One region of the Bifidobacterium sp. LCP19S3_E9 genome, then DNA from elsewhere that is predicted to be linked to it. Evidence: riboswitches for the same ligand, from Rfam matches in the RefSeq annotation. Region 1 holds a riboswitch; each other region holds the start of a gene.
What was found. Region 1 has a riboswitch for thiamine pyrophosphate ahead of ACTQYB_RS00960 (hydroxyethylthiazole kinase). Riboswitches for the same ligand answer to the same signal wherever they lie in the genome.
Positions count from the first base shown of each region.

Region 2: linked by a shared signal. The riboswitch ahead of ACTQYB_RS02990 (TenA family protein) and the one ahead of ACTQYB_RS00960 (hydroxyethylthiazole kinase) in region 1 are both predicted to bind thiamine pyrophosphate.
Region 3: linked by a shared signal. The riboswitch ahead of ACTQYB_RS05950 (ECF transporter S component) and the one ahead of ACTQYB_RS00960 (hydroxyethylthiazole kinase) in region 1 are both predicted to bind thiamine pyrophosphate.

Region 1 covers NZ_JBQKEV010000001.1:242,613-253,517, forward strand. The annotation lists gene ACTQYB_RS00925 (prepilin peptidase) at 1-630, opposite strand, end outside; gene ACTQYB_RS00930 (hypothetical protein) at 893-1,288, opposite strand; gene ACTQYB_RS00935 (PulJ/GspJ family protein) at 1,272-1,814, opposite strand; gene ACTQYB_RS00940 (hypothetical protein) at 1,840-2,103, opposite strand; gene ACTQYB_RS00945 (type IV pilus modification PilV family protein) at 2,042-2,608, opposite strand; gene ACTQYB_RS00950 (hypothetical protein) at 2,589-3,032, opposite strand; partial or broken gene ACTQYB_RS00955 (ABC transporter permease) at 3,145-3,339, opposite strand; TPP riboswitch at 3,768-3,875, shown strand; gene ACTQYB_RS00960 (hydroxyethylthiazole kinase) at 3,865-4,857, shown strand; gene thiC (phosphomethylpyrimidine synthase ThiC) at 5,133-7,844, shown strand; gene thiD (bifunctional hydroxymethylpyrimidine kinase/phosphomethylpyrimidine kinase) at 7,841-8,671, shown strand; gene ACTQYB_RS00975 (thiamine-binding protein) at 8,912-9,295, shown strand; gene ACTQYB_RS00980 (LacI family DNA-binding transcriptional regulator) at 9,574-10,617, shown strand.
Region 2 covers NZ_JBQKEV010000004.1:31,559-42,463, reverse strand. The annotation lists gene ACTQYB_RS03005 (DEAD/DEAH box helicase) at 1-1,572, shown strand, start outside; gene ACTQYB_RS03000 (MFS transporter) at 2,748-3,968, shown strand; gene ACTQYB_RS02995 (helix-turn-helix domain-containing protein) at 4,049-4,849, opposite strand; gene ACTQYB_RS02990 (TenA family protein) at 5,172-5,960, opposite strand; TPP riboswitch at 6,002-6,110, opposite strand; gene ACTQYB_RS02985 (pyridoxamine 5'-phosphate oxidase family protein) at 6,664-7,242, shown strand; gene ACTQYB_RS02980 (DEAD/DEAH box helicase) at 7,559-10,905, opposite strand, start outside.
Region 3 covers NZ_JBQKEV010000009.1:29,146-40,050, reverse strand. The annotation lists gene ACTQYB_RS05960 (ATP-binding cassette domain-containing protein) at 1-1,771, opposite strand, end outside; gene ACTQYB_RS05955 (ECF transporter S component) at 1,978-2,682, opposite strand; gene ACTQYB_RS05950 (ECF transporter S component) at 2,899-3,528, opposite strand; TPP riboswitch at 3,561-3,671, opposite strand; gene ACTQYB_RS05945 (hypothetical protein) at 4,537-5,658, opposite strand; gene ACTQYB_RS05940 (ABC transporter ATP-binding protein) at 5,685-6,440, opposite strand; gene ACTQYB_RS05935 (hypothetical protein) at 6,431-7,516, opposite strand; gene ACTQYB_RS05930 (hypothetical protein) at 7,585-8,361, opposite strand; gene ACTQYB_RS05925 (hypothetical protein) at 8,432-9,172, opposite strand; gene ACTQYB_RS05920 (hypothetical protein) at 9,510-10,124, shown strand; gene ACTQYB_RS05915 (dipeptidase) at 10,437-10,905, opposite strand, start outside.

The DNA of each region.
Region 1 (10,905 bases):
GTTCGGCCAGATAAAACCGAGCAGTACGTAGAAGGCTGCGAGAGCGACCGCGCAGATGACGGCACGCAACAGTGGCGTCCATGAGCCGGTCCCCCATGAGGCAAGGGTGAGCAGGGCGAGTATCAGCAACATGGACGGGTACGTCATGATATCGAGGATGAGTTGCACGTCGATATCAATGAACGCGATGACGATGCTCAGCCATGCGAAGTAGATGGTGGCAGGGAGCAGCCACACCGGATACAGGTGGAGGGCCGGGCCGAGTACGGCGAGCATGGTCATGAACCCGCCGAGCAGTTCAACCAGCGGATATCGCCCGGAGATCGGCTCTTGGCAGTCACGGCATTTGCCGTGCAGCACCAGGTACGAGATGAGGGGTATGTTGTCGTGCCAACGAATCGGGGACTTGCAGTTGGGGCAGAAGCTCCGCTTTGGGTTGACCAGGCTGATGCCGTTGGGCACGCGCCAGATGACCACGTTGAGGAACGAACCGATAAAGCACCCGATCACGAACGCGACGACGGCCAGCACCACGGTGGTGACACCGTCGCCGTACGCGCTCGTGTCCAGATGCGGTACACCATAGCCGACCAGAACATCACCGGCGGCAAGGATGGAGGAAGTCAACACTACCGATCACCACTTCTAGTTCGCAGCGTCCACATACTTGCTGAATGCGTAGCTGATGGAGGCATTAGCCGTTACATTATACGAGGTACCGATTCCCGTCTTATCCGCTGAGCTATCCTTGTCAGGTGCGTCCAACGTTGTGGGTAATACTTTGCGCCAGTCGCATCGTACATAGCTCCTCGACACTTCTGCAGTTGAATCCTGGGATTTTTCTGGTTGTCCGGAAGCCCTTTCGTCTCTGTTAAGCATAGTGCTCTAGGGCTCAGCCAAGGTCGCTTCTCATCTGCCACGGATGAAGCAAGGACAAACGTGTAATTAAACTTTGCCTTTCCGGTTCGGCTCCTTCATCAGCGACCTTTTCATAACGATAGAAGGTTGCTCTATCGTCAGAAGTTGTATAATTGCCAAATTTGGTCACTAACTTCGAGCCTTCGCTCGTACCATTCACAACGAAACAATCAACACCTGTATTTGCTGTGAACATTAAATTAGTCTTGCTCGAAGCTGCTGATTGAGCCAAGCCCGTGGCGGTATCGATAACCGTTTCCCCGCCTTTTGCATAATCAGCATAGTCGTTTTGCCATGAATTATCACCTATGTTCTGCCAAGATTCGTCTCCAGATACTAGCGGGCACTGCGGCTCACTGGCACGCTGCATAGGTGATCGACGCTGAACCCGTGGCGCTTGACGCCGCAGAATTCCTCGAACTGAATGTCACCTGGGTATTCAATGTAACCAGTTTGCTACCCGAATACTGGCCGACACTCGCACTGGCCGCACCGGAATCATTGCCGGACGACGGCGCCGAATAAATCAACACCGTGTTCTTGTCGGCGGAACCGCTGCTGCCACCCGTCGTGGCATATCCAATCGAGTTGGAATACGTGACGAAACGCTCAAGCCGCTGGGTTGCCATCATTACCGTAGACGCCGATTGAGCACGCACCGCAGTCGAATTTGTAGACCGGAGGTACTGCATGACACTGGCAGTGAACACTGACGAGAACAAGAGGAATATACCGAGTGCCACCATGAGTTCCGTCAGAGAAACGCCCTTTTGCTTATCGGTGTTCCTCAGCTTGCGCCAACGAGATGCAAACTTTCCTGCTGATCCTTCATGCTTTGCATCACAAGATCCGCTTCGCATGCTTACTGTTGTCGCCGGCTGTCCAACATTGCTCATACCACTATCCATACTGTTCACCGCCTCACTTGCTCTTCAGGGTGTCGTCATTGCTGCCATCGAAAATCGCGGCAGTGCTGTACCAGCAAGTCTTGCCTTGATGCTGGCTGTCCGGCCAAGTGACGAGCACAACCACGCGGGGCATCGGCGAATAGGTCGGACTAGAAGCGGTACCAGTGTTGAACGGGCCGGTCGGGAACTTCGTGGCGTCCGTGATGGATGCTGCATCAACGGCTTTGTTGCCTTCGCCGACATATTTGTACGCACCGACAGCGCCGGATGAAGTCACCAGACCTTGCTTCGACGCGGACAGGCAGGAAGCCTCGGCAGACAGGCGATAACATTTGCCGACAACCGTGCATACGGTATACGTGGCGCCTTCCCTGCTGGTCGTTGGTCTCGACCTTGGCCTGGATCGCCGTGGCGCTCGGAGAATCATTCCACCCCAGATCCATGGTATCTGAAGCGTTCTCAATCACATTGAAATCGGTAGCCGCCTTGAGCGCCCCCTGCGCCCCCGACTTGGACATGCCCGACGTGAGCGTAGAGAAAATCGTGTTGCCTTCTTTGCCCTTCACGCTTTCCTGTACCCGCTCCATACCCGATTCGGCAAGACCAACCGCGATGGCACGCTGCTGGTGTGCGTAGGAAGAATGCACGGCGGTGACGGCGAACTGGGCAGCCGCCAGTCCGACGAGCGTCAACATGCCAATCGCCACGATGACCTCAACCATGGTGAAGCCGCGCTGCATACGTTTGAGCAGCGCCCGCCTCCTACCGTATGTATGGCCCACGGTTGTTCTCCTCTCTTATACCGGGCGTCAACCCGTGCCGGGAACTTGTTTTCTCTCTCGTTTTCCGTATTACCCTGCTGCCAGTCAATGACCGCCAGATAATAGGTGAGCCCCGCAAAGCCTCAACCCTGCAGGGCGAATTGATGTCACGGCTTATGCGGATACCATTCCAAAGCGCCTGTGGTGCTCTCGTGCTTGTATTCGGAATCACCCAAATCGCTGCCCCCTCGACGGTATAGCAATCACCGCCGTTGGTGTCGCTGTAGCTGATGGTCACCTTGATGGTGTTGTCTTTGGACACTGTAATGGGGATGCCGCTGATGGTGCCGCCGGCCTGCGTAAATGTGCATTCCTTGTCGCTGCATGTCGTCGAAGAATCATTGGTCTTCATCGTCAGCTTTTCGCCGTCTTTGAGCTTGGTCATGGCGGTGGCGATGGTCACCTGGGCGTTGTTGCACATCGTTCTGCACGGATGAACGCCATGCCGACTTACGCTGATTCAGATAAATAGGGACCGCCACCCATACGAAGAAGACCGCCGTCACCAGTTGAATGCTTTTTATTCCCCACTCGTATGGGACGCCGAGACGTGCGGGAATCGCGAACAACAGCCACCACAACGGCGGGTGTCCTTCGTAATGCGGGCGTACCAGCAAGAGATCATGCCATGAGCAGTCGCGGGCGATCAACCATGATTACGCCTCATCGAACCAAGGTTCGTGGAAGCACATCACCACGATGACAACGACTGCGTACACAGCCAACACGACCCATTGTCAACAACGCGACTGGCCGTTTTTCATCTTCACCGCCAGATGATGCATGAAGTCCTTCTCCTCTCAGTTTGCCCGGCCGTAGCGAGACGTGCGCGCCGCAACGTCGACCCCGATAGTGTGATCGCAATCCGAGCGAGACCGATCTACACCAACCACACATCCACGCCGGCGCAAGGCGACCGAAAGACAACCGTGTCAGTGTCCCGGGAGATTCAGTGCTGTCAGCAACGCCTGGAAAAGACCTACGTCATTCGGACTCGGCAGGACATACGTAACCTCTTAATATTATCCGGAACCCTGAACCTCAGCGGCGTGCAATCTGCACGCGCCAATCCGCCCCGAATCCACCCCGTGTCCTCGGGCGTCCATACGATGGCTCACATAATCCAATGCAGGGGAGCCTGCCGCAAGGCAAGGCTGAGAAAGGCACCGTGCCTGACCCTTAGAACCTGTTGGTTAGAACCAGCGTAGGGAGCAATGATGAACACAGACGCATCACCAGATATCACCGGCAGTACCAGCGCAGCCCTGAACGGAACACCGTTGCCAGCGGACGACCCCGAGCGCCAGCTGATTGCGAAGGCTGTGCGCGAGGTGAAGGACACCACGCCGCTCGCCCAATCATTCACGAACTTCGTGACCATCAACCTTGTCGCCAACGCGCAGCTCGCGGCAGGCGGCACCGCGGCGATGAGCTACCTGCCGGACGATATCATCGACACCGCGGCAATCGCCAAGGCCACCTACATCAACGTCGGCACCCTGCTGCCGTTTTTCAAGGACGCGCTCGGCAACATCGCGCGGTCGCTGCAAGCCATGCACCACCCGTGGGTGCTTGACCCCGTCGCCGCCGGCATCGGACGCACCCGTTCCGCCATTCTGTGGGCATTCCGCTCCGCTCCTCCGACCATCGTGCGGGGTAATGCTTCGGAAATCATCGCGTTAGCGGGAATCTGGGATCTCAACGTCCCATCCGCTGGTTCCGATACAGGAGCCAAGGAGGGAACCACACGACCGGCAGGCGTCGAAGCTGTCGATGACGTGGACAGCGCCACAAACGCCGCAATCGTGATGGCGCGATATTTGCGCAGCTACGCGCCAAATCACCGTGCCGCTGTCGCCGTGTCCGGCGCCACAGATCTTGTCACCGACGGAGACACCGTGTACCGGTTGCCCGGCGGCAGCTCGATGATGACGAAAATCACCGGTGCCGGATGCTCGCTCGGCGGGGTCACCGCCACCTATCTCGCCGTAGCCGATCCGCTTACCGCCGCGCTGGCTGCGAGCGCACTGTACAACCGTGCCTCCGAGCAGGCTGCGGAAGGCTGCACCGGACCAGGAAGCTTCCAAACCCGATTCCTTGACGCGCTGTGGAACGTCACCGCCGAAGACATCGCCGCATCGCCAATCATCGTGTCACATGTCCCTGCGTCGCAAAACAGCGTATCTCCAGACACCGCAGGCACGGCCTGACAAGTCGCAATCGAACCGCGCCAAGCATGTAGACGTTGCTCCATCGCCAAGGAAACACATCCGGCATGCCCGCAACGCCGTCGCGGTGAGACCAGCGGCGAGCAATGCATACGCAAACGTAATCATCCCATCGCCATATTTAGGTGAGATATCGCTGATATTGAGCGAATGAATCGTTTGCATAATATCAATGCATTCGGCAGTAAGCCCCAGCACGATACTTCAGAACTTCAGAACCAAGGGTCACAATCGGCCCAATAACAGAAAGAAACACCATGACCAACTACCCCTACGCCTCCATGCGGGACACCTTCGACTTGACCGCCTACTGCATCCTCGGGTCGCAAGATACCAAGGGACGCCCGATCGGCGATATCGTCGATGACGCGCTGCAAGGCGGCGCCACCTTCATCCAGCTGCGTGACAAAACCGCAGATGCCAAGCAACTGACCGAAACCGCACGGGATATCGCGCAGATCATCGAAGACAACGACAAGTCCGACACGGTCGCCTTCGTCATCGACGACCGTGTGGACGTCGTCTGGCAGTGCCGCAATCTGGGTATCAAGGTCGACGGCGTGCATATCGGGCAGGACGACATGGACCCGCGCGAGGCGCGACAGCTGCTCGGCGACGATGCCATCATCGGCCTGAGCGCGGAAACCGAAAGCCTCGTCAAACTCATCAACGAACTGCCGAGCGGCTGCATCGACTACATCGGCGCTGCGCCGCTGCATCCCTCCACCACCAAGCCTGATGCCATCGTCGTCGAGGATGACGGTAGCAAGCATTTCCTGAGCATCGACTTGATCAACACCATCTGTACTGCCAGCGATTATCCGGTCGTCATCGGCGGCGGTGTGACCCTCGCCGACATGCGCGATCTGGCTGCATCCAAGGCAGCCGGCTGGTTCGTAGTCTCGGCAATCGCCGGGGCTGAGGACCCGAAAGCCACCACCCAAGCGATGGTGGATGCGTGGCGCAGCGTACGCGGCAGCGGACATCACGGATACGCGGCGCGCACCATCTCGAGCGCACCGGCAGCGGGGACAACATCTGTGGGGGACGCCAATGAGGTGACGGACGGCAATCCGCCCGCCACCTCACTCAACCGTTTGCAATCCGGCCAGCCCGGTGGCTTCACCAACGCAAAAGCTGCAAAGGAAGCCGCACGACTCGCCAAACAGCAGCGCGTCGACATCGCCGCACGCGGCTGCACACAACGCGACAAGGCGCACATCCGCAAAACCGAGCGCATCCATTTCGAGAACGAATCAGGCAGCTACGACCTCGACGTGCCCTACACCGAAATCAAACTCTCCGACACCCCCGGCGTCGGCCCGAACCCGCCGTTCCACGATTACAACACCGAAGGTCCCTCATGCGACCCGAAAGAAGGGCTCGCGCCACTACGTCTCGACTGGATCCGCGACCGAGGGGACGTCGTCGAATACGAAGGCCGCGAGCGCAACCTCGCCGATGACGGCAAGCGCGCAGTCCAACGCGGCAAGGCGACCAAGGAATGGCGCGGCCGCAAACACAATCCGCTCAAGGCCTCAGGGCATCCGGTCACGCAGATGTGGTATGCGCGGCACAACATCATCACGCCGGAAATGCGGTTCGTCGCAGCCCGCGAGCATTGCGACACCGAGCTGGTCCGTTCCGAACTCGCCGCCGGTCGTGCGGTCATGCCGTGCAATATCAACCATCCGGAAGCCGAGCCGATGATTATCGGGTCGAAATTCCTTACCAAACTCAACGCGAATATGGGCAATTCCGCGGTGTCGTCGTCCATTGATGAGGAGGTCGACAAGCTCACGTGGGCCACGAAGTGGGGCGCTGATACCGTGATGGACCTGTCCACCGGCAACGACATCCACACCACGCGCGAGTGGATCCTGCGCAACTCCCCCGTCCCGATCGGCACCGTGCCGATGTACCAGGCGTTGGAAAAAGTCGAGGATGATGCGACCAAGCTTAGCTGGGAACTGTTCCGCGACACTGTGATCGAACAGTGCGAGCAGGGCGTGGACTACATGACCATCCATGCGGGCGTGCTGCTGCGCTACGTGCCGCTGACCGCAAACCGCGTGACCGGCATCGTTTCGCGTGGCGGCTCAATCATGGCGCAATGGTGCATGCAGCATGAACAGGAAAGCTTCCTGTACACGCATTTCGACGAATTATGTGAGATTTTCGCCAAATACGACGTCGCCTTCTCTCTGGGGGATGGTCTGCGTCCTGGCTGCCTGGCTGATGCGAATGATGCCGCTCAGCTCGCCGAACTCATGACATTGGGCGAACTCACCCAGCGTGCGTGGGATCATGACGTGCAGGTCATGGTCGAAGGACCGGGGCATATCCCCTTCGACACGGTGCGTATGAACATCGAAATGGAGCAGGCGATCTGCAAGGGTGCGCCCTTCTACACACTCGGCCCGCTGACCACCGACACCGCGCCCGGCTACGACCACATCACTTCAGCGATCGGCGGCGTGGAAATCGCACGCTACGGCACCGCGATGCTGTGCTACGTGACTCCGAAGGAGCATCTGGGCCTGCCGAACAAGGATGATGTCAAGCAGGGCGTGATCACATACAAGATCGCATGCCATGCGGCGGATATCGCCAAACACCATCCGCACGCGCAAGACCGAGACCTCGCGATTTCCAAGGCACGATTCGAATTCCGCTGGCTTGACCAGTTCAACCTGTCGTATGACCCGGACACCGCCATCGCCTACCATGACGACACGCTGCCCGCGGAACCCGCGAAAATGGCGCACTTCTGCTCGATGTGCGGACCGAAGTTCTGCTCGATGGCGATTTCGCAGAATATCCGCAAGAAGTACGGGAACGCCGCGGCTCAGGAACGGATCGTCGCCGGCGTTGACTCGCGAGGCGGCGCTGCGGGTGTGCAAGTCGGCGCGAATGTGGACCGTACCGACATGAACGATACGAACGCCAAGGAAGGATTCCAAGCATGAGCGGCGAAACACCGCTGCATGCCGTTACCACCACGCTGCCGGCAGTCCTCACCATCGCCGGCAGCGACTGCTCCGGCGGAGCGGGAATCCAAGCGGACCTGAAAACCATGCTTGCGTGCGGCGTGTACGGCATGAGCGCCATCACATCCATCACCGCGCAAAACACCCAAGGTGTCAGCGCGGTCGAAGACGTGAGCCCCGGCATCCTCGCCGCCCAGTTGGATGCCGTATACACCGATATTCCGCCTGCCGCTACAAAAATCGGCATGGTATCCAACGCCCGGCTCATCGAAGTGATCGGGGATGCGCTGCGAACGTATCAAGCCGCAAACGTCGTGCTTGACCCGGTCATGGTTTCTTCCAGCGGGACACGGCTGCTCGACGAGAACGCTGAAAGCGCCCTGACTGGCCTGTTCGGACTGTGCCGGCTCATCACCCCGAACATTCCCGAAGCAGAAGTACTCTGCGAGCTGGCTGCCGGCTCAATCGACACCCCGGATGCGATGGCGGACGCCGCCAGACGCATGGCTGCGCGCTATGGATGCGCGGTCTTGGTCAAAGGTGGGCACAGCGTGCAGGGCGCAAGCGACGTGGTGGCCGAACCGGACGGTGACGTGACTTGGTTCCGCGGCGAGCATATCGACAATTCCAACACACACGGGACTGGATGCACGCTTTCGAGCGCGATTGCGAGCGCACTGGCACGAGGAGAGACATTGCCGTCGGCGATTCGCGACGGCAAGGCTTACCTGACCGGTGCCATCGGCGCGGGACTGGATTTGGGTCACGGTTCGGGGCCTATGGATCACGCGTGGCGATGGCGGTGACAGCGGAAGTGACTGTGGAAGTGACGACAGAGGTGCGACAAGCGTGATCTGACAGTGACAATGACGATGATGGTGACGATGACCGCGGCTGTGGCCTCGGCAATGTCCTCGACAGTGGCGAGCGTTCCTCGTCATCGTGACCGGAGATAATCGATATCGACAATAATCAACAACAATCAGCCGTGAATCCGCGCAGCCCCAGAACGACTTCTTGCGGATTCCCATGAGAAAGGACGAATCATGACCCTCGATCGCAATGCGGAACGTCAGCAAGTACCTGTCGATCCCGAAACCGGCAAACCATATATCAACACCGTTGCCGCCGTCGCTATCAGTCCCGCCGGGGCAAGCCCCGAAAAATCGACGTATGTGGCGCAAGCGGTCGATGTCATCCGCCAATCCGGGCTGCCCAACGAAACCAACGCCATGTTCACCAATATTGAAGGCGACCTCGATCAGGTGCTCGCCACCATTCGCGATGCGACCATGAAGCTCGCCGGGCAGGGATACCGCACTGATGTGGTCATCCGGCTGGACATCCGCCCCGGATTCAGCGGGCAGATTCACGCCAAGCAGGAACTCGTCAACGAAATCCTCGACGGGAAGGCCGAACAGGCGAAGTGACAGCGATCTTGCCGTGGCGTGACAGTGGCGTCGCACCACGGCGAGATACCGGCCAATCCGGCAATGCCACCCGAGATATCCAGCCGGGGTACAACGCAACAACCGCACCGTAGCAAAACACCAACCAATCCAACGCCGCAGCCGGACATATCCCACCGCCACGCAACACAACAGTCGCACCGCAGCAAGATTCGCAATACCCGCGCACAGCGATTTTGACAACACATCGCTTACAATGGTCGCCGGTAGCAACAGCAAGAAGAAAGGCCAAGCTATCCATGACCACCATGCAGGACGTCGCTGACATCGCAGGAGTGTCAAAAGCCAGCGTATCCCTCGTACTCAACGGCCGTGACGCCGGACACGTCAAGCCGCAGACCGCGGAACTCATTCGACAGACCGCCGCAAAGCTCGGCTATCATCCCAACCAACTGGCGCGCAGTCTACGCACCAGCCGCACGCATATGCTCGGCTTCATCAGCGAAGAAGTCGCCACCACCCCATACGCAGGCGGCATCATCCTCGGCGCGCAAGACGCGGCCAGCTCATACGGGTACGTGCTTCTCACCGTCAGCACCGACGGCATGGCAAACGAAGAGCAAGAGCTCACCGCACTCCGACGGTACGGTGTCGACGGATTCCTGTATTCGAAAATGTCCAACCGCATCACCGACGTGCCTCAAACCCTCACCGATTATCCGCTGGTTCTTCTCGACGCCACCGATCGCAACAAACGATTCCCCAGCGTCGAACCCGACGAATTCCGGATCGGATACGACGCCACCAAACGGCTGATCGACGCGGGATGCAAACGGATCGCATACGTCGGATGCTCGGAGCCGCTCATCGCACAGCCCCGACGCCTGCGCGGATACCAGGCCGCGCTCAGCGACGCCGGTATGCCGATCGATGACGCGTTACACGTCGACGTGCTCAACAACGGGCCGGCATTACGAACAGTCAGCAAGCTGTTCGACGAGCAGCAGCCGGACGGGTTCTTCTGCTTCAACGATGCCCGCGCATGGTACGTGTATGAATGCGCGGCGCGACGGGGGCTGACCGTGGGGCGCGATATTTCCGTGGTCGGTGTGGATAACCACCGCGTGTTCGCTGAAACCCTCGAACCGCTCTTGACCACAGTCGAACTGCCGCATTACGAGATGGGGTATTGGGGGGCGTGCCGGCTGATTTCCATCATCGAAGGGCATGACGTCGACACCTCGGTGTGGCCGGAGACGACCGCTCCCCTGCCGCCGCTCGACGCGCCAATCCCCGCGACGATCCACTGCAAGCTCATCGACAAGAAGTCGGTGCGCGAGTAGTGCGCATGGCCGCGGAAGGCGGCGATACGGTGGCGAGATTGTTGCGATCGGCTGTCATATCCGTCGATCGCGCAGTGGCAAGATGCCAAATCAACTACCAATGGAACCCGGCCAACCACGCCGTAGCGCGACCGTCCGGTCACACCACAGCAAGACGTCCCCGAATCCACCCACTAAACCGTACGGCATCACCATGCCGTGCGGCCGACCGGTCACACCACAGTGAGATATCCGATTCCCCGGCCGCGTCTCGTCACACCCCCGGCCACACCCCCAATCACACCCCTC
Region 2 (10,905 bases), on a different contig from region 1:
CAAGACGGCGAGCTTGATTACATTTTCACCGTCGACCTGTTCAATGAAGGCATCGACATCCCCGCAACCAACCAAATCGTGATGCTACGACAGACACAATCCAGCATCATATTCACCCAGCAGCTCGGCCGAGGCCTACGCAAATACCCAGGCAAATCATCAGTCGTCGTCGTGGATTTCATCGGCAATTACGCCAACAACTATCTCATCCCGATCGCCCTGTACGGCAACAGCGGCGACCGTGACCGCGTACGCAAGAACCTCAACAACCAAGCGCCGGGCTTATGCTCGATCAGCTTCGATCCCATCGCCCGCAAGCGCGTGCTTGATGCGATCGATCATGCCGACCTGTCCGACATGAGAAAACTCAGCGAACAATACCGGGAACTACGTCGCGAATTGAACCGGATCCCCATGCTCATGGATATCACGGCACGTGACACATCGCTTGTGTACACGATAGCCTGCAAATCGAAGAACTATCTGGCCTTCGTCCGTTCACGCGAACGTAGTCTCAGCACCAAGAACGGTGATCCAGATACGCGATTCCGGCTCGAAACAACAACCTCGGTCGAAGACGGAATGCTGACCATGCTGACCGATACGCAGCTGCGCGGCTTGCGGCCACACGAGCTGGTGGCGTTGACGGCGCTTGCCGGGATTGAAATGCCGTATGCCGTACGGGATATGGTTGGCGACCATGCCGACGTACTCTCGCAGGCCGGTAGCGTGGATGTCTTGGATGCCCCAACTTTGCAGCACTTGGTCACCAGTCTGTTCCCTGATTGCAGCGGCGATATCGCACAATGCGAATCGGCGTTGCGGGTACTCGACTATTCGTATTTCACCAGTGCAAACCGGGAGCGTTTCGGCGGCGTGCCGATGGTTGAACTGTCCGGGGATGGTGGAGCACGTCTGTCGTCCCGGCTGCGAGCCTCCTTGCAAGAAAACGCGACATTCCGCCAGTTCTTTGCGGACACCGTGCAGGCAGGACTGGCACAATGCGTCGGACGGTATGAAGAAACCCGCGTCACCGCAAGCAAACAGGGCCTGTCGCTGTCTGCCGTGTTCGACCACGGGTTCATTGTCGGGGAAAAGTATTCACTGTTTGATGTGATGCGGATGTGCGGCTGGAGCAACGAGCAGGTCCCACAGAATGTGGGCGGCTACCGTTACGACGCGAGTACGGGGACCATGCCGATTTTCATCAAATACGAGTCAAGCCAGTATCAGGACCGGTTCATTGACGACCAAGACATCGAGTGGTTCAGCAAGAACAATCGTTCTGCGCAATCGCCCGAATTCCAGTGGATCCGCGAGACCAACGACAAACCCTGGCAGGAGTCGCATTTCGTGCCGGTGTTCATCCGCAGGAAAGTCGAAACGAAGGAAACAACGTACTACTATGTTGGCCGTGCGGCGGCGATTGAGGATTCGCACGAGGAAACCAATCGAGGCGTAAACAAGGACGGCGAAGAAATCCAGCAGCGCGTAGTGGTTTCCAACCTGCACCTGATCCACCCCGTGCCGCCGGATCTGCTGCGACACCTCACCGACGAGCAAGTTGGGTAACGGCGATGTCTCGGGTTTGAAGCCAAGCTCAAGTTGAAGCTCGTACCCGTATCCGGGTTATCTGTAGTACATGCCAGAAGTCATCTCACTTACGCGGGTTCATCGTTATCTGATATCAGAGTTAGGTCAGTTTACAAGGAACTACACGCAGACCGTGAAACGGGCTGCTGACAACAAACGGCGCTATGCTCCCGGCTGGGTGCATAGCACCTGTTTGTTGCGGGGGTTTCCAAAGGGGGCAGCGCCCCATTTGGCACACGACTTTGCGGAGCAAAGTGTAGTGTGTTATACGCTCTGTCGGCGTTGCCCTGAAAATACCGTTGCCGCCGGGGAGGGCAAGGGCATTTGACGCGGCAGGAAAGCAGGGCTTTGTTTGGGGCTGGTAAGCCGGAAACAAAGGGCTGATTTCAGCAGCAGACAGGGCGTATTATGAAAGCCCCCGTCCCTCGTCCTCCGCCCCCGGCCTATGGGACAAAAAGTCCCAAAGCTCTGGACACCGTGACCAGATGTGTGGCCACACTCCGGGAAAAGTAGCAGGACGGCAGGAAACCGTCAAGGCTGAAATGAATGGGCTGACGCCCGGCCTTGACCGTTCCCCGCCGCCCCGCTGGATGGGTGGACAAGGTGGCCAATCCCTAAAAGTGTTTGGCCGCACTCGTTCATTTTGGGGCCTTTCTTCTCCCAAAATTGAAATGGGCGGGAAAGCCCTAAAATGGCTTTCCCGCCTTGATTACCCATTAGCAAAGACGGGCGAGACTGTCAACGGCGGCGCTGAAAGCGCCGTTCATCTTGACCGTTGACTGGCTCGCCTGGCTTTGCTACTGCCCGTAAGAGATGGAAAAACAAGATGGAAAACAAGGTTAAAAATGGTTGACAAGTCTATCGGATGTGTGTTATACTGTGCGACAGTTTGAGATTGGAAGGAGGCTTACGTGTGTTAATTTGTGTACGCTAATAAGCAATAAAAAGTAGAAGTACCTTTCCACATGATGGTGGGCTTTTTTTGCGTGCGTATGCAAAGGAACACGTAGGTTTGACACGAGCAGTCTTTGAACTGTATCGTGGTGTTTTTTCGTGCTTTGTTGTTATGCAGGCGTCTGCCCTCTCTGTGGGACAACGCCTGCTTTTTATTGCAGAAACAAAGGAACAATGCAATAAAAAAGGAGGTTCGCATTATGACCCAAAACAACAATTCATGGAGAAAAACTTATTTTACACTTCTTGCCGGACAAGCAATATCCTTTATTAGCAGCGGTATTTTGCAAATGGCCATTATCTTTTATTTGGTTGCGAAAACTAATTCTGCAATCATATTGACGGCGGCAACACTGATTGGATTTTTGCCGCAAGCCTGTTTAGGCCCGTTTGCAGGTGCTTTTGTTGACCGGCACAGCCGTAAAAGCGTAATGATTGGTGCGGATTTGATAATTGCCGCCGCTGGCGGTATTCTGGCGCTGGTGGCGTTTTACATGGAATTGCCCGTATGGTCTATTATGGTTGTCCTGTTAATCCGAAGTGCGGGAACTGCTTTTCATTCTCCAGCATTCAGCGCAGCAACACCTATGATTGTGCCAAAAGAGGAACTTACAAAATGCGCTGGTTACACGCAGACCATGCAAGCAGTAAGTGCGATTATCAGTCCAGCTGCCGCAGCGTTTTTATATGCTGTTTGGCCTCTTAATGCAATTATATTGTTAGATATTGTGGGTGCAATCCTTGCCTGTGTGACTGTTGCGATTTCGTCCATACCAACGCCTGAACTATGTCCAGAAACGAAAAGACAACAGTTTTTACAGGATATGAAAGAGGGGTATGTGGTATTAAAGCAAAACAGGGGCCTCTTTGCTCTGCTCTGGATTGGTGTAATTTATATGTTCTTTTATATGCCAATCAGTACGCTTTTTCCTCTCATCTGTATGTCATACTTCAAAGGAACACCGGCCCATGCCTCTGCCGCTGAAATTGCTTTTGCGGTTGGTATGCTGCTTGGCGGAGTCATTCTGAGCATTTGGGGCGGTTTTAAGAAACGGCGGTACACCATCGGTCTTTCCGTTCTCCTGATGGGCGTTAGCAATATGCTCTCCGGGCTTTTGCCGCCAGACGCATTTCTTGTCTTTGTTGTGTGCTGTACTGTTATGGGAATTTCCGCTCCATTTTACGGTGTGCAAAATGCGATTTTTCAAGAAACGGTCAAACCAGAATATCTGGGGAGAGTTTTTTCTCTACTGACAAGCGCCGCTTCCCTCGCCATGCCGTTTGGCCTTGTCATTTCCGGGCCTCTGGCGGAGCGGCTGGGAGTTGAGAAATGGTTTGTCATTTGCGGAATTGGCATTATCATCGTTGCGCTTGCCGTATTTTTACTACCCGGTTTGAGAGAGATTGACAATACGCAATAATCAACTGCACCTTTTTCTATTACTAAACAAAATGCCTGGATGGTGGTTCTGAAAAACCAGAACCGCCGTTCAGGCATTTTTTATCTTCGTCCTCTCTGCGGTTTTGGATTCTTCAGCAAGTCGGATTTTTCCGCAATCTTTTTCAGCCACTTCCGTTCTTCTACTGACAGCTTCCTAAAATTCAGCTTGAGCCGTTTGCAGATAAACGCCAAGTACGCTTGTTCCGTGTCGCTGTCCTGGCTGACGATTTCACCAGCAGTTTCCAGCATTTCTTTTAGCGGGTTATCCTCTGGGACGCTGAAAAAATCGTCCTTGTGTGTTTCCCGCAGAGCAAGGGCAATCCCGTTTATGTCCCGTTGTATCACATAGCGGCAAAACTCGTCCTCATCAATATGGGCGGTGATAAGCTGTCTTAACTGCGTATCACTCATGCCAGGATTATGCTTTTTTATAACAGTTGCGCTCATCGTGTCCACTATGGCGTTTGCACCCTGCGCCTGTTTCAGTGCCGTTCCGTTCACATAGATTTCAAGGTCAGCCATCAGCCGGGGGAAATCCGGGTGCGCCGCCAGCTCACACAGCAGGGTATTGTCTATCCTCCCGCTTTTCAGCAGGTCAATCATTTCATCACTCAAACGCAGGTCTGCAAGATCGGCGTTTGGGTGATTTTTCATTTCAGACAGCCCCAGCAGATAATCAGCGGTCACACCGTAAAACTTCGCCAGCCGGATAAGGGCATAGTGGCTGATGTCCTTGAAGTCTTCCGTTTCGTAACTGCCCAGCGCAGACTTGGAAAGCCCGGTCTGCTCCGCAAGCTGCCCCAGCGTCAAGCCACGCTCCACACGTAGGTCTTTTAATCGCTCTTGTATGGATAAAGACATATTCACCCTCCTTGCTAGCTCAACGAAAGAGAAGCCGTTATGCTATGTACTATGCTCATAGCATAACGGCATAGGCATTTACAGTTTTATTTTGGAACTGTTGGAATTCCACAGTCCATACTTACGATTCAGGCAACGATGAACCCTCATAATGAAGATATGTCCCGGCAGGTACTACAGATAGCCGAGATGCACGTTTGCGATACCTCAGATACACAAGATACCGGCCTTGGAACAGCGTTGTCAGATGGTACGCCCAGTTGTTCGCTATCTCGCAAGTCCCGAAACACTCAACATGCGTCTCCACACGGCAAGCGAAACGTCACTCCCCCACCCCATACGCATACGAATCCTCGAAGAACGCGCGTTCGAGTCGGGCGACCTCGGGGAATACGGCGGCTTCCGGGCCGTCGACGCTCGCGTACCGGTTCACAAGCTCGATGAGATTGCCCACCCAGCAGCGGAACAGCTCACCCTCGTGCAATTCCACCCAACCGCGATGCGCCGGCACCTGCTGTACAACGCCCGCATCCACCGTGCGCTTGGCCCACGCCAGATACAGCCATTCCATCGCACACATCAGGCACAAGAGCTGGGCGAAACTGCCGGTCGCGGCAATCCGGTCAAGATACGCGCAATACTCACGGTTCGCCGGGGTTTGCGGCACGCTCGCCTGCTGGCGCTCATCCACCCCATACTCTTCCAAGAACCGCAGGAAATATGGTTTCTCCTGATTTGCGAAGAACTCGGCCTGCCGGTTGAGCATGTCGCGGATTTCCTGCGTCGGCGCCTGCGCGGTCAGTCGTTCCAGCGTCGGCTGCGTGAAGAACGTGAAATCCTGAATCAGATAGCTGATCAGCACGCTGTCAGGCAGCGTATCGTCAAGCAGTTCATTGACGAAACGCGAATTGATCGCCGCATTCCAGTCTTCGGCCGCAGCCAGATAGAACCGGTCCGCCACACTGCCGGGGGTCGCCCCGAGAAACGCGTAATCACCGCTGTTGCTCGCCGGAGCGAGCGGAACGTGCTTGGCTGCCGGTTCCCTTGTTTCAGTGGATTCCGCAGATGCGCCGGACTTGCCGGATTGACTGGTTTGAGCAATGTTCGGCATGATTGCCGTTCGAGAACCATGATTCGATTGAGCAGATGACGCCGCCATGACCATTCCTTTCCTTCGCCGGTATTGCCCGGACAGGTTCACAGGGTCTGCGCCTTGCGCACTCTCAGCCGCGGACCCGCCGCAGCTCCCCTAGGTTGCCCAGCCACCCTACCTCAGGCACCGGGACATACACGCACGAGTTCCGCCCCTATCATCGAGTTGAGCCGCCCCTGCGTTCCGGAATTCGCCCGTCATGCACCATCGTGCGCCCCTGCGGCATATCCCGGTCAGCATCACTATGCCCGTCTGTCAGCACGATTGCCGTCATCCCGCGCAATGTTCACTATTCCGCCGGATTCCGTCGGACGCCGCACCATCCGATACCAGCGCATCGAGAACCATTGAAAACGAGAACCAGCCTCATGCTCTGCGGCGTTCAATCATTGCGGCATATCACGTCGCGAGGTGCCCTACGTTCTATACTGCACTGTAACAACCGCCTGGATGCGCGTCCCGTACCGAATGCCGCTCGTATGCCACCGCATCACCATACTGTGAGGATTCCATGACCGATTCCGCTCTTCAACCGCAACAACACACGCCAACACCGCAGGATGCCGCGCCCGCCCCACTCAAGACGCCATTACCGCCATCTGGCTCTTTGCGCCGCGCGCCACATGTGCACGCCTCGACGACCCCCGGAGTGCATCGTCCGATGCGCCGAGCCGATCGCGAAGTACGCTCCCCACAGCAAATCAAGGATATTCTCGACGCGTGCGAAGTCGTGCGCGTCGCCTACCAGGACGCCGAAGGCCTGACCATCGTACCGATGAACTTCGGATACCGATTCACTCTCGAGCGATTCGCACACCCCGAAAACGACCTTCCGGTCAGCCTGTCGGAGGACGGGATACCGCTGCCGCCGGATTTCGGCGAGCTGCGGATTTTCCTGCATTCAGCGCACGAGGGACGAAAAATCGACGCCATCAGTGCAGCCGGCAACGCGCTTCCAGTCGCCTTTGAACTTGACTGCGACCATCAGGTGCATGAAGGCCGCACACCTTGCAACTGGTCGGCATCCTTCCGCTCGATCGTCGGCACGGGCACCGCGACGGTGATCACTGATCTGGATGAGAAAATCGCCGCCATGCAAGCCCTGATGAGCAAGCAGGCCGGTATGGATCACGTGCCGTTCACCGCACAGCAGATGGCAAGCGTCACGGTCTGGCAGGTTGTATCCACCAACTTCACCGGCAAAATCCACACCGTTCCGCGCCCGCACGGCGGTAAGTAATCGCCCTTGCGGCGTTTCCCGTCACTGCGTCCCCAACCTGCAATTTGGTATATCACAAACTAGTATATCGTAAGCTAATATATCGTGTGCTACTAATTTGATTCGTTGGGGCGCAAGGCGGAGTTGGGGCAGCTGCCGGCCAACCAGTCAAGACATCAGACTGCCAGTGTCCGCCCAACCGCGCCCAGCTGACCGGCGCCCGTTCAGACAATCCCTGGGCAACGCCCCACCAGAGCAATGCGCACCTGGGCGATTTCGCGGTAACACCCATTCGACCAGCGCTCGCCCGGGCAGCAAGGCAACAATCCCCGGCAACTCACCCGAGCAGCGCGAGCAGGTCGTCCTTGGTAAGCCGGCTGATGGCGCTGCCACCGGTCGTCGAGGCGTCATCAACGAACTTCGCCGCAAGATCGGATTTCGTACGCTGCAGGTTGATGATGCGCTCCTCGATTGTGTCCTTCGCCACAATCTGGTACACGTTCACATCCTGCGTCTGCCCGATGCGATGCGCACGGTCAGTCGCCTGGTTCTGCGCTGCGGCATTCCACCACGGGTCGGCATGCACAACCACGCAGGCACCGGTCAGGTTGAGACCCGTATTGCCGGCCTTGAGCGAAATGAGGAACACCGGGGTGTCGTCCTTGTTGAACTGGTTGACCAGCTCAAGCCGCTTCTTCTTCGGGGTTCCGCCGGTGATCACGTCATAGTCGATGCCGTTCTTGTGCAACCGCTTGCCGATCAAATGCAGATAACTGGTGAACTGCGAGAAAATCAGCATCTTCCGGCCCGCATCACGGCAGGATTCCACCAGCTCCTCGATGGCGTCAAGCTTGGCGGATTTCTTCCCGGCGTTCTCGTATACCAACCGCGGATCGCAGCAAATCTGCCGCAACCTGGTCAACTGGGCGAGCACCTTGATTTTCTCGGCGCCGGAATCGAAGTTCGTATCCCTGTTGATGGAAGCGCGCAACCGCTGCTCGAGCGCCGCATACAGTTTGCGCTGCTCGCCCTCCAGCTGGACGGTGATGACGTTCTCAATCTTGTCGGGCAGGTCGCCGAGTACGTCCTTCTTGAGACGGCGCAGAATGAACGGGCCGACAAACACCTGCAATCTGCGCTGCGCGATGGCGTCACCGCTGAGAATCGGCATTTCGAACCGACCGCGGAAATGCTTATAGCTGCCGAGCATCCCGGGCATGAGGAAATCGAAAATGCTCCACAATTCGGACAGTCGGTTCTCAATCGGCGTGCCGGTGAGCGCGAACCGATGCTTGGCCTGGATCGAACGCACCGCCTGCGAGGATTTCGTCGCGTGGTTCTTCACATATTGTGCCTCATCCAACGCCATGCACGTGAAGTTGATATCACGATAATCATCGATATCGCGCCGCAACAGATCATATGAAGTGACGAGCAGGTCATAATCGCGTGCACTGGCAAGAATCGCCCGACGTTCGTCCTTGCTTCCCGCGAGCGCAGCGACGTGCAGTTCCGGCGTGAATTTCTCCGCCTCAGCGACCCAGTTATAGACCAGAGAGGCCGGGCAGACAATCAGGTTCGGTCCGTTCTTGCGCGATTCGTCCAGCCGACTGAGCAGCATGGCGAGCATCTGCACGGTTTTGCCCAGACCCATTTCATCCGCAAGAATACCGCCGAAGCCCTTGTCGCACACCGCGTTGAGCCACCTGAAGCCCTCCGCCTGATAGGGACGAAGCACGGATTTCAGGCTTTCCGGCACCTCGTAGCGGTTCGGGTCGATGACCTTGAGGTTCTCGACATACTGGCAGAACCGCTGGTCCTTGTCCTCATCATCGGTTTGTCCGTCAAGATAGAAGGCTTGGAATGCCGGCACGTCCACGGCTCCATCGGCGAACTCGTCTCGGTCGATGCCCAGATCGTCGGCGACGGTGTCAAGCTTGCTGGTGTCCATACTGGCCAAGTTGACAAACCGTCCGTCGCGCAGGCGATGGAACCGTTTGCGCTGGCGGTAGCTGTTGAGCAGCTGCGGCACTTCGTCAGGGTCGACTTCGTCGGCGATCGGCGAGATTTCCACCAAATCGGATCGCATGGACAGCCCGATTTTGATGATCGGGGACGGCATGGATGTCACCCCGTCGAACGCCGGTGTTGAGTACACGGTCCCCAGTCCGCGCAATACCGGCAGTCCTTCGGTCAGCAGACGGTAGATTCCCTCGTCGTCATCTTCGGATAGCCGCGCAACCGGGCCATCGGGGCGCGGGAAGTAATGCAGCAGCGCTTCGACCACAAGCCGTTCGGTGGTCGTGTCGCGCACCACGCCGTCATGTGCGCCGTTGCCGTTGAAGATATGGAATCGCCGGTCACCGTACCGGGCTTGGGCATCGCACGTGATACCGTCGCGGTCGCGGTCGAAATACAGTTCGATATTGCACGGCTGTTGGATGGTGGCGAGCAGTTTCGCCGGGATATCGGCGATCAGGCCATGCAATGACTCTGGCCGATCATGCTGCGGGTCGCTGTTCGGGTTGGTGTCGCCCGGCGTGCCGTATGCGGCAGGTCCAGTCGGCTCGTCAGATACCGGCGTCTCATGTGTTGTCTCGGTATGCGGATTGCCAGCGGAACCGTCGGTATCGGTGGCATCTGCGAGGCCCGCGGGACCGGCGATATCGTCGTCATCATCCGTTTCCTGCTGCACCGGCACGCCGTCAATCGCGCCGACCGTCAGCTGCGGGAGCACTGTGCGGCTGAATGCGTTCAAATCACGGGAGCTGACATACTGCTCGGTCTCGCAATCCTCCCCGCACAGCGCCATCGCAAGCTGTGCGCGCCGCGCCAACTGCGGTGAACACCGGAAAATCATCGGCAGGCCGTCGGTGCTCGACGAGTACCATTCGCGGTTCGCCCCGATCGCGGAGCCGACGATCACATATGAGGAGGGATGCCCGTCAATCATCGCAATCACGCAGGCGGTATGCGTAATCGTGTATCCGCCATCGGGCTCGGGAGTGATGCGCAACCCGAAATCAGGGTCGGCGCCGACGACACGCATGGATCGCGCGTTGGCGAAAGTCGTGTTGAGCCCCACCACACCCACGGCTTCCCCGGTATCGACGAACAAGCCGAGCAGCTCCGCCAATTCGTCGTCGGCCACCGCGTATCCGTCGCCCGACGCACTATGCGGGAACGAATAGAACATCGCGTTGCTCAGGCTTTCCCTGACCTGCACGGCACGATCGAGAATGTCAAGCATCTTGCGGGACTGCTCGTCGAAGGTGTCGCGGGTATGGACGAACGCGAGCTTCTGCCCGTACTGGAAGTACCCCTGGTTGCGCACCGAATCAAGCAACTGGGGGATGCTGTTGACGACATAGCTGAGTCTGAGCGACGGGACGTTGAGTTTAAGCCGGATCGAAGCCCCGGATACCCGCGCGGATTTCGCAAACGCAAGTTCCAGATGCACGCTGCCGATCGGCAGATGGCGGCTGCTTTGCACAGATGTCGGCACCCCGCCGTTCTTCTCCGCGGCGTTGACCTGCTTAAGCAATTCAAGCTGCCGGTTTTTCGCGTCATCGGCTTGGCGGCGCTCCTCGCTGAACATGAAGCGCTCCAGCAGCGGGGATGTAGTGCGATGCTGGCGTCCGCCACGGGAAGAGGCGTCCCCCTTGACGGTGAATGACGAGGAAT
Region 3 (10,905 bases), on a different contig from region 1:
GGCTGACGCGGATGGTCTGCTCGTCATCCCATTGGCCTTGCCCGCCTTGCGGGATGAGTTCGATGACGCGTGCGCCGAGCGCGGTGACGAGCTCATGGTCGTGGGTGACGACGATGATGCTGACGCCGTCGCCGCGCAGCCCGTGGATGAGGTGGACGATCTGCATCCAAGTGCGGCGGTCCTGCCCGAACGTCGGTTCGTCAAGGATGAGCACGCGTGGGGCGGCGGCGAGCGCTGCGGCCACGGTGAGCCGGCGTTTTTCGCCTCCGGACAGCGTGTACGGGTTGACGTTCTCGTACCGGCTGAGGTTGAAGCGTTCGAGCAGGTCGTGCGCGCGGCGGCGGGCTTCGTCGGGTGCGATGCCGGTGCGCAGCGGTCCGAGCATGACTTCGTCGATGACGCTGCCTCGGGCGAACTGGTGCTCGGGGTTTTGGAAAACGTAGGAGATGCGGGAGGCGAGTTCGGTTGATTTCCAGTTGATTGGCTGGGTGCCGTGCGCGTTCCCGGCGAGTTCGCGGCTGGCGTTAACGGAGCCTTCGAGCGGTTTGAGCAGGCCGGCGAGGGTCAGGGAGAGCGTGGATTTTCCGGCGCCGTTCGCTCCGACGAGCGCGGTGATTTGCCCGGGTTTGAATGCGAGGTTGATGTCGCGTGCGATGGCGTCTTCACTGTGCCCGATGCTCAGGCCGCTGGTGGTCAGGATCGGCTCGCCGGTACCAGTCGCCGGATCATATTCGGGTTCGCTGTCGGTGTAGATGCGGGTGATGGCGTCTTCGGGGCGTTGGTAGCGTTTGGGCAGCCAGATGCCGAGGCCGGCGAAATCGATGGTGCGGTCGGAGAAGATCTCGTCCGGGGTGCCGTCGGCGATAATCACCGTACGTTGGTCGCCATGGCGGCCTAATTCGGCTTCATCGCCTTGCTGGGTGATGACGGTGGCGTTATCTGGTTCGTTCTGCCCGCCGGATTCCTCTGTTTCCCCGGCCCCGCCCGCGGGCTGGCTGTCTTGCAATCCGAGAACGATGACCCTGTCGATCATGTCAATCCAAGGTTCCGCTCGGTGTTCGACGAGCATCATGGTCGCGTGCGTACTGTCGAGCACATTACGTACCGCGCCGACGATCTGGTCTACACCGTCCGAATCGAGGTTGGCGGTGGGCTCGTCCAACAGCAGGACGCCGGGCTGCATGGCGAGCGCTCCGGCGAGGGCGAGGCGCTGCATTTGCCCGCCGCTTAAGTGCATGGTGGAACGGTCAAGCTGGATACCGTGCATGCCGACCGCGTCGAGACTGTCGCGGACGCGCTGCCAGATCGCTTCGCGCGGCACGTTGAGATTTTCCGGACCGAAGGCGACATTGTCACCAAGCCGTTCGAAAATCGCCTGCGCATCCGGGTCCTGCAATACGAGGCCGACGCGTCCCCTGGCCTGACTGACGGGCGTGCCGTCAACAGTGACGCTCCCCTCGGTCAACCCGCCATCCGCGTCAATGGTGCTGGTCGTGCCGTTAGCGGCGGTGTTCACGCTTTCGATATCGCCGCCGAGCAATCCGGCCGCGCCTTCGAGAATGGTAGATTTCCCTATGCCGGAAGCCCCAAGCAGCAGTACGCGCTGGCCGGGTTCAATGCTCAGGTTGAGGCCGCGGACGGCGAAGTGGCGGCGTGAAGCATGCCGGTAACCCCAATCATGGAATTCGAGGCGTGCCGGTTGTGTCGATACCGATGTCGGTTGCATCGATCCTGCCGTCATCGTGTTGTTGTTGTGTTCGCTTGACTTCATCGCGTCCTGTGTCCTGCCGTCTTCGAATGCGCTGGCGTGGAACCGTTGTTCTGTCGCCGTTCGCTACTGTATCGCGAACTGCCGTCCGCCGGATCGCGGTTCCACCCATGCTTGCCGGGCTATACTGCCATACTGTTCTGCCGTGCACTTGAACAGTTCCGTCGAAGTGCCGGCGTTTGGAGCGAGACTCATCGCCTCGCGGTTATTCAGGCTGCAGCCCGTGCCTCGCGTCCGGACGCGAACTTATCGAGCGCACCGGTCCGTGCGATCGCCCGATACAAGTACCACACTACGATACCGGCGAACACGATGCCAGAAATCACCGACGTGACCAGATAGATGGTGATGTACTGCCCGGTGAACGCCTGGCCGCGCATGAAAATGTCATGCAGCCACACGGCGACACCCGCGAATGCACCGGACAGCATGGTGATCGGCACGTTCCACACGCGGTACAGCACAATGAGGAACGCAAGTTCGGCGAACGCGCCCTGCATCAGCGATGTGCTGAACGTGTCCATGCCCGTCCACTGGTTGCCCATCAGGCTTTCGATGACCCCGCCGAGCAGTTCCGCGTACGTGGCGGCGCCGGGCTTGCGCATGATGACCGCCGCCAAGGGGCCGGCGAACAGCCACAAACCGTTGTAGATGCCTTGGAATCCGGGCATGACCAGACCGATCAGGTCGCCGACGCCCAGTGAGTAAATCAGGGACACCAGCCAGAAAATCAGTGCGCTGGCCACGCCGATCACCGACGCGACGGCGATATCTACGACACGCCATCTCAGGCTGGGGCGACCCGCTGCGACCGGGGTCGCCTCGGGTTGAACGGTTGCCAAATTGCCAGTAGATGTCGATGTGGCGACGGATGTGTTGGATGCGTTGGATGCGTTCGAAGAGTTGTTGCTCATATTCATGTCTTCCTATGCGATGCCGGATTTCGATGATGCCCGGCACAGGGTGGTATATCGCTGCAATGATCCCGAAACCGCCCGCCCATACTGGTGGCGGGTCTTATGCCACTGACTTGCGAAGCCGTATCGGCGCTCCGCCGCAAGCCCCGGGGTTTCAGACGCTGACGCTTTCAGATGGTGCTGTCAGACGGTGATTTCAGACGGTGTTGTCTCTCAGGCGCTGATACCGCGCACCTCACGCCCTGACGCGAACTTGTCGAGCGCACCCGTCCGCGCGATCGCACGGTACAGGTACCACATGAGGATGCCGGCGATCAACAGGCCAGACACCACAGTGGTGATCAGGTAGACAATGCCGTACGACCCGGCAAGATTGATGCCCTGAAGGTTTTCGATGAAGCTGTACGCCCAGCATCCGACCCCCGACAGCGCGCCGGACAGGGCGGCAACCGGCAGGGTCCACTTGCGGTAACGCACAATCGCGAACGCAAGCTCCGCGCACACGCCCTGCACCAAAGCGATCAGGAATGTGGCGAGACCGCCCCACATGTTGCCCATCAACGCTTCAAGAATGCCGGCGACGATCTCCGCATACACTGCGGCGCCCGGCTTACGCACGATGATGGCGGCCAAGGGCCCGGCGAACAGCCACAGTCCGTTGAACAGGCCGGGCAGACCGGGGACGATTGCGTCCAGTGCGGTCCAAGGTGCGGCGGTCAGCAGGGCGACCAGCCAATAAATCAGTGCGCTGGCCACGCCGATCACCGATGCAACGGCGATGTCGACAACGCGCCACTTGAGATTCACTGTGGATGATGCTGCGGTATTCGCGGCTTGTGTCATAATGATGTGCCTTTCTTGAACGGTTGTTCTCAGGCACGGGAAGAGCGACGTCCGTGCGCCGGCATTGCCCGGTTCACGTTCATTCGGTCGGAGGAAACCCCCATCTCAGCCTGGCGTTCAGCCAAGCCCCCGTGTCGGTTGTTCAGTCTAGGGGCACCCCATGATTTTGCATGATTCCCATATCATCCCCATACCGGCACGGCGGCCCCACGATATGCCCGCATCTCGGATATTCTGTACTCGCCCGGCACCGGCCACCCGAAGATGCATAGCCATCTCCGGCACCCCGCGAGCAACGCCATGCAGGAACCACCAACCCCACCCCCATCTCACACAACTTCCCGCACAAACCGCGCTATCTCCAACAACCCGCATTACCCCCGCACCAGCAAACCGCAGATGCACGCGTATCCCGGACTTCCTGCAACCCACGCCACACAGATCACGGCACATACATCCCCAACCCAGACAACATGACGAAACTACTGCGCCATCCCCCATGCCCCGCGCCCGCCCGACACCGGCAACTCGCGGATACACAACAATCTTTCAATCCACGCGATTCCAGTTGAATTGAGCCAGTCCCATACGCGATGAACTCACGAAAATCTCATGCCCATCTCACCATCCCCTATGCCCATTACTCATCCAGCAACAGCGCCTCAGAGATACACGCGCATTTCCAGTTCCCTGCAACCCGCACAATACGGGCCCAGCCATCTACGCCATCGACTCAAACAATATTCCACATTAGCTGCGCCATCTCAAGTAACCTATGCCGTCCCCGCACTGGCAACACGCAGATACGCAGCTATCTCCCACAGCCCGCAAACCACGCCACGTAGCAACCGCCAACACCGACCTCATCTCGCGCAACTTACCGTATAAACCGCGCTATCTCGGCGTTCCTGCTCCCTCAACCGCGCAGAAAACCGGAGATAGTCGCCTATCTAGCGCACGCCGCGTACCCACCTGCCGCACCTAACCCGCACACTCAAATCCCCAACCCTACCGGCTCTTGAAGAACCGCAGCAGCTGGGACTCCCGCACGCTGAGCCCGGCGAGGAATGTCGCGGCCATCGCTCCAGCGAACCCGGTTGCGGAGATTCGGCAGGCGGCGATGAAGATGTTCATCCAGCCGTCGGTGGACATACGCCAGCAGTAGGCACACAGCAACGCCAGGCACGCTATGGTCGCCAGCCCCGCCCAGATGAGCGTCTCCAGGATCATTTCGAGCAGTTGGGCGCCTTTGGTCTGCCCTACGTGCAAGGCTCCCGCGTATTCCAGTCGCCTGCGCCGCACGGAAATCACCCCGGCAATCACTCCGACCGCTAGCGAAACGTACGGCAGCCATACCGTCATGCGGTTCTTATAGCTGGAGTACGCATTGTACCGGGAGTCGAAGGATTTGTTGACCTGCGCGACCGTCGTGTTTCCGCCTGTTCCCGAAACGATCGCCGTGGAATACAGCAGGTCGTTGGTCTGTTCGCTGACCGGCCACTGCTTCGCCCAGCATTCGGTGAATTCGCCGGAGGATGCCGAAACCGGGATCATCGCCGCATAGGCGAATCTGGTGTCGCGGCCGTCGTTGGGCCAGGAGAATACGCCGGCGATGGTCATATCGCCACGGTTGGTTTGCATGACGCTGCCTTTAACCAGTCCGAAATCATGCGAGACGTCGGTTGAAATCCATATTCCCGAGGTGTCAGCGGTCTCGTTCACTTCCTGTTGCGTTGATGTCGCCCCCTGTTGCGCAGACGAGGACGCAGACGACGATGCCGCGTTCGCCGTTTTCTGCCCGGATGCAAGCAGTTTGATGAATCCCGGGGTCACTTCGTACGCGGGCAGTTCCATGCCGGGCGTCGAGGACGCGGTGATGCTTTCGGCAGCACGGGCCGCTCCTGCAAGGCTTGGCCCGTTGTGGACCATTTCGAGCCCGTCGCACGCTTGGCCGTCGACGCTTGCGCCGATGAAGGCTTTCGTATCGGCGTCCGAACTGATGCGCGTGATCGCTTCCTGTTCGAGCTGCACGATGGACATGGCTTCGTACCCGCCAAGAAGCGCACCGGTGATGAGCATGACGAGGAAAAACCATGCTGCCCGCGTGGTCCCCGCGCTGATGTTCCGCACGGCTTCGGAACAGATTGACCGGAGATTCATGATCTAACCCCCTCGCTTCCGGCAGCACTTCCAGCATCGCTTCCGGCAACACTTCCTGCAATGCTTCCGTCTGCGCTCCCAGCAGCACGCCCGTCCACACGTGCAGCAGCGCTCTCACCCGCGTCCCCATCCGCGTTTTCAGCACCGACCGGCGCGTAATCAGCCAAATCAATGATCCGGTCGCACGCGTCCCTGGCACGCGGGTCATGCGTCGCCACGACCACGATCATGCCTTGCCCAGCGAGATTACCCAACACTTCGCTCACGGATGCCGCCGTTCGCGTGTCCAGCTGCGCGGTCGGCTCGTCGACGAGCAGCACATCAGGGTGCGAGCATACGGCTCTGGCGAGCATCAACCGTTGCGCTTCGCCGCCGGAGAGTTCGGAAAACCTCCGGTCCGCCGCATATTCCAGATCGAACAGTCCCATGGCTTGCAACGCTTCAGGGATCGCTTCACGCCTGCTCATGCCGTGGCACAGCAGCGGGAAGACCACGTGGTCGAGCGCGGTCCGCTCCGGAACACCGTAGGGGTTTTGGAATACCCACCCGATGCGGTGGATGTCGTCGCGTTCGACTTGCCCCGCCCATGGTTTCACCCATCCCGCGAGAATCGACAACAGGGTGGATTTGCCGCATCCGGAAGGCCCGCACAGCGCGACGGTCTGCCCCGGGCTGATTTCGAAATCGAGATGTTCGAACAGAATATCCGTTCCGGGGAAACGGTGTGCCAGGTCTATTGCTTTCAGGAGCATGTTGCGCCCGCGATCTTCGACCCGATTTCCACCGAGGTGATGGATGCCGTGCTGCCGCCGTCATTGAGCTGCACAAGACTGACGCCTAGCGAAGAGCCGACAACGGTGACGGCATGTTTCGTCCCGCCCGTGGTCATGATGCACCCTTTGCTTCCGTTCAGGCCGAATACGGCGCCCGCGGGCACGCGAAGCGCTTCAATGGATTGCGCCAGGGAGAGCGTGCCACTGATGCCAGCCGCAAGCGTGTCCTTTGTCTGGGTTCTGTATTCCTCCGTCGCCGAAACCTGTTTGAGGTAGTCGGCGTTGTCGATGGCGGTCTGGCCTGCGGGCAGCGTGGTCGATTGGCCGAATACGGTGATTACCCGATCCTGGTCCGAGGGGTTCGTGTTCTTGATGCTGAGTTTGACCAAAGCCCCTGGAATATCGCCGATCTGCGACCCTTGGGTGACGCTTGCGCCTGTGGTTCCCTGCCAGTTGCTGACAGTGACGCTCTGCTCGGGAATCCATAGGATGTCGCTGAGCAGGAGCGTACCGTCGCTGTCCGAACCGTTGTCCGCCATGAGGCGTTTCCACCCTTGCTGGGTGTTCCATGAGTACCGGTCGCTGTCGGCGTCGGATTGATAGCCGAGCCGGGACAGCTCATTGTTCAGCGCACGCACGTCCTGCCCCCGGTCTTCCACGTGCAGGTCACGGTACAACGGCAGGGCCGTGTTCAGGGCGATGACGGCACGGTCGTTGACGCGCATGCAGGCATGGCCGGAAGATAGCCCGTTGCCTGAATAATCCGCTGTCACGGTGCCGGTGCTGTTGCCCAGAATGGTCCTGTCGCTGGCGATGCTGGGGATCAGTGTGACTGTTTGCGCGCCATTGTACTGCTGCGTTGACACTTTGGCTTGCGTCACTTCTCCGGATGTGCCCAGTAGTGCGGGCGGACGGTCGGGCATGAACATCGCGCACGCCCCCGCGGTGATTGCGGCGGCCACCACGATGGACATGATGACCCACGCCGCAATATTGACATGCCGGCGGCGTTTGTTGTCGACTTTGCCTTTGACACCACGCTCATGACGAAACATCGATGTTCCCCTTCCCTTGTTGCTAACGGACTATCGTATACCGGCAATCGGTGCGGATGGTGCGCGACCTATCCCAGCGGTTTCCAGTAAGACGCCTGATCTGACGCTTCTGCGTACCCGTACTGATAGAGTGCAAAGCATTCCTGTGCTTCTGCACTATGGAAGAATTCCGGGGCCGAGTCGCTCGACGTATCCTTCGAGAACTGGTCTTTCGAATACGATGTCGGGACAACGTTTTTCTTAATCAGACAATCGACGATAAGCTGATGATAATCCGTAGACAGTTCGGCATTGCCCTCCTGTGTACGATACAGTAAATCAACATTCATCATTTCATGGCCGATGCAATACGATAAATCTTTGTCAAGTTTCTTGCTTTGCGAATCCGTCAAGCCAGCATAATTCATAGCGGGCATGGAATAGAACCCACCATATGAAAGGGGTTTCGAATCGGTCCAACCACGATTCACGATGCAGGAACGAAAGTTCATCCAAGACTGCTCGTAGTCCGAACGCGATATTTTACCATTGTTCTTTGTCGCACGTATGATGATGTCCCGCTGCTGGGCGCTCATAACATCATCGCTGTCCTTTTTCTCTTTTTTCAAGGTATTGTCATCATTCAGCATTCGTCTTGCCAACGCTTGCAGTGAAGAAGCAAGATGGCCACTATCTTCCCCAAAATCCGGATCAGCACTGGATCGAGAAGAAGAGGATTCCCCTGAAGTATTAGCCTTGCCTGTCTGCGTCTTCCCGGACCACGGCGCGGAACATGCACTGGCGCAGGCCCCAACGCAAACAATAACGGCAACAATACCGATTATTCTCTGCCATACACATCTCATCACCCCATCACCTTCTTTGGACTATTGCAGATTTCATCATTGAATACTGATATCAACTATTCCGGCTTGTTCAAGATATCGGTTTCCATACCGGCTCCGACGTTCCTGCATCATCGTTGAAATAGAAGCCTTGGGCGAAGAAGCAGGATTGGACGCGCTCATCGCTTACGGAAAATGATGTCGGACCCACGTATTTCTCCCCGGGGGACAGGTCTTCTCCCATCTCCTTCTTGTATTGTTTCTTAGTGAACGACACGGGGACTACACCATTCTTGATGAGACAGTCAACAATCAGCTGATCCGTATCGGAAGACAAACCAGGATTACCAACTTGCGTACGGTACAGTGAATCCACATTGGTCTTGTACTTGAAGGCACAGTCCTGGATATCATCGAAAAGCTTGTCCGACTGCTCCTTACTCATCCCTTTCGTGTTGACCTGTGGTTCACCGTACAAGTCCCCATGCTGTATCACGGGCGGGGACGTCCATCCCCGTGAAGTGATGCATGTGCGATACGTGCTCCACGCCTGCTCATAGTCAGCGCGTGTAAGTTTACCGTTGTTCTTGACGGCACGCTCGATGGTTTCTTTCTGCTCGTCGGCCATCGACGGGTGCTTCGCATCTTCATCCAACAACGATTGGGCAAATTCTTGCAAAGACGACGCTATCTTCCCGCCCGTCTGTGACGCCGACACTGAAGGAGACGAGGTTGTTTCCTGCTTCTGTGCAGAAGTGCGCATCGAACATGCCGACAGCATCATCGCCATCGCAAGACCAACCGCGACAACATGCATCATCTTGGGCTTCATGGCCTTCTCCTCTTCCCATGTGCTCCATCATCGGAGTCGTTTTGCCAAGCCCCCCCCCACTGACCAACCAGCGAAGGAACATATTGCTCTCAGTATAGCCTATCCCAGCGGTTTCCAGTATGCGCTTTCATCGCGCGCGTCGTTCGCGGAGTATCCGTATTTCACCAAGCAAGCTGCCGAGAACGTTTGCCTCACTTTCCGGGTTCATCTATGAAATATAATTGTGATTGACATTGGTGTCAGACATCGAGCAACGCAAAAGGAGGGGTGTTTGCATACGGAATTTGCAGAGTATTACGGCATTGAATACCAACCCAACTATGGAAAGCATGCTGATATGAAGAAGCAACCACAGCTCGCAAAGCCGATTTTGGCAATGGTGGCGGCCTTCTCGCTGGCTCTTGGCGTCGGCGCCTGCGGTTCCGGCAGCACACCGACCCAGACCAGCGGGAGCACTACGGCAAGCGAAAACGGAACATCCCGCGCGAAAATATACGACTCCGTCAAAGCGATTACGGATGATTCCGATCTGGTGATCGTCGGCACCGTCGCCGACCAGAAAGTCGTCCAGGACATCGACGATGAGACGGACTTCACCCTCTCCACGGTCAAAGTCATCACGACAAAGAAAGGCGATGCCGGCGATAAGACCGTCGTTGTCCGCCAGAACGGTTCAACCAAGAACCAGACCGCGGGGACAATCATGAAAACCGGATCGACCTACCTGCTGTTCCTCGTGCGCAGCGGACTGTCCGGCGACCTCGCCTCGCAATACTACGTGACAGGCACGGACGCCGGAATCTACCTCGCCCCCGCCACTGCGAAAGCGAAGGCACAAACGGGCACGGCAACCGAACAGGATATCAGTGGGGAGACCTTCAACCGGGTGAACAACGACTCCGGCGACAACCTGCCCGCAACACTGACCGTCAACGAAGTACCCGCAAGCTGACAGGCTGCAGATGGCGGGCTGGCGGGTGTCGTTGCGGTGAGTGTCGTTGCGTGAGGATTTGCTCGCACGACGACACCCACAGCCTTTCAACCAGCCCTTATCGGCCACCCAACCGCCCACTTTGTGAGCCAATCCTCACAAACCGACGTGCGCCAAGCAGAAAACACAACCAGAAGCCATCCGGACGGGCTTCCATGTGAGCCAATCCTCACACAGAGACCGGTTCCCAGCCCAGAATCAGCGCCGGCACCACCGCCTCACCAGACAAACAACACGCGATCGATCACTTCGACCGCGACATCCGCCGCCGCATCACTGCCCGAGTTTGGCGAGCAGCAGCGCCTCGGCGACCACGTTCTTCTTCAACCCGGGCAGGCTGACCGACTCGTTAGGGCTGTGCGCATTGGATTGCGGGTCTTCGGGCCCGGTCACCAGCACTTGCGCCTTCGGGAAGATGCGCTGCAATTCGGGGATGAACGGGATGGAACCGCCCTCACCCTTGTTGATCGGTTCAACGCCGAACGCCTCACGCATGGCGGCGAGCGCATCCTCGGTCGCTTCGGCGTCAGGGTTCATGGCCCACCCCATGCCGTTGTCCAGCGGGGTTACGGTCACGCTCGCGCCGAACGGCGCGTTTGCGGTGAGGAAATCGGCGACCGCCTGCTGCGCCTCTTCAGGTCGTTGACCGGGGGCGGTGCGCACAGACAGGCGGAATCGCGTCTCGTTGGCGATTACGTTGAACGACCCGTCGACCGGGTGTGCGTCGAATCCGATGACCGTG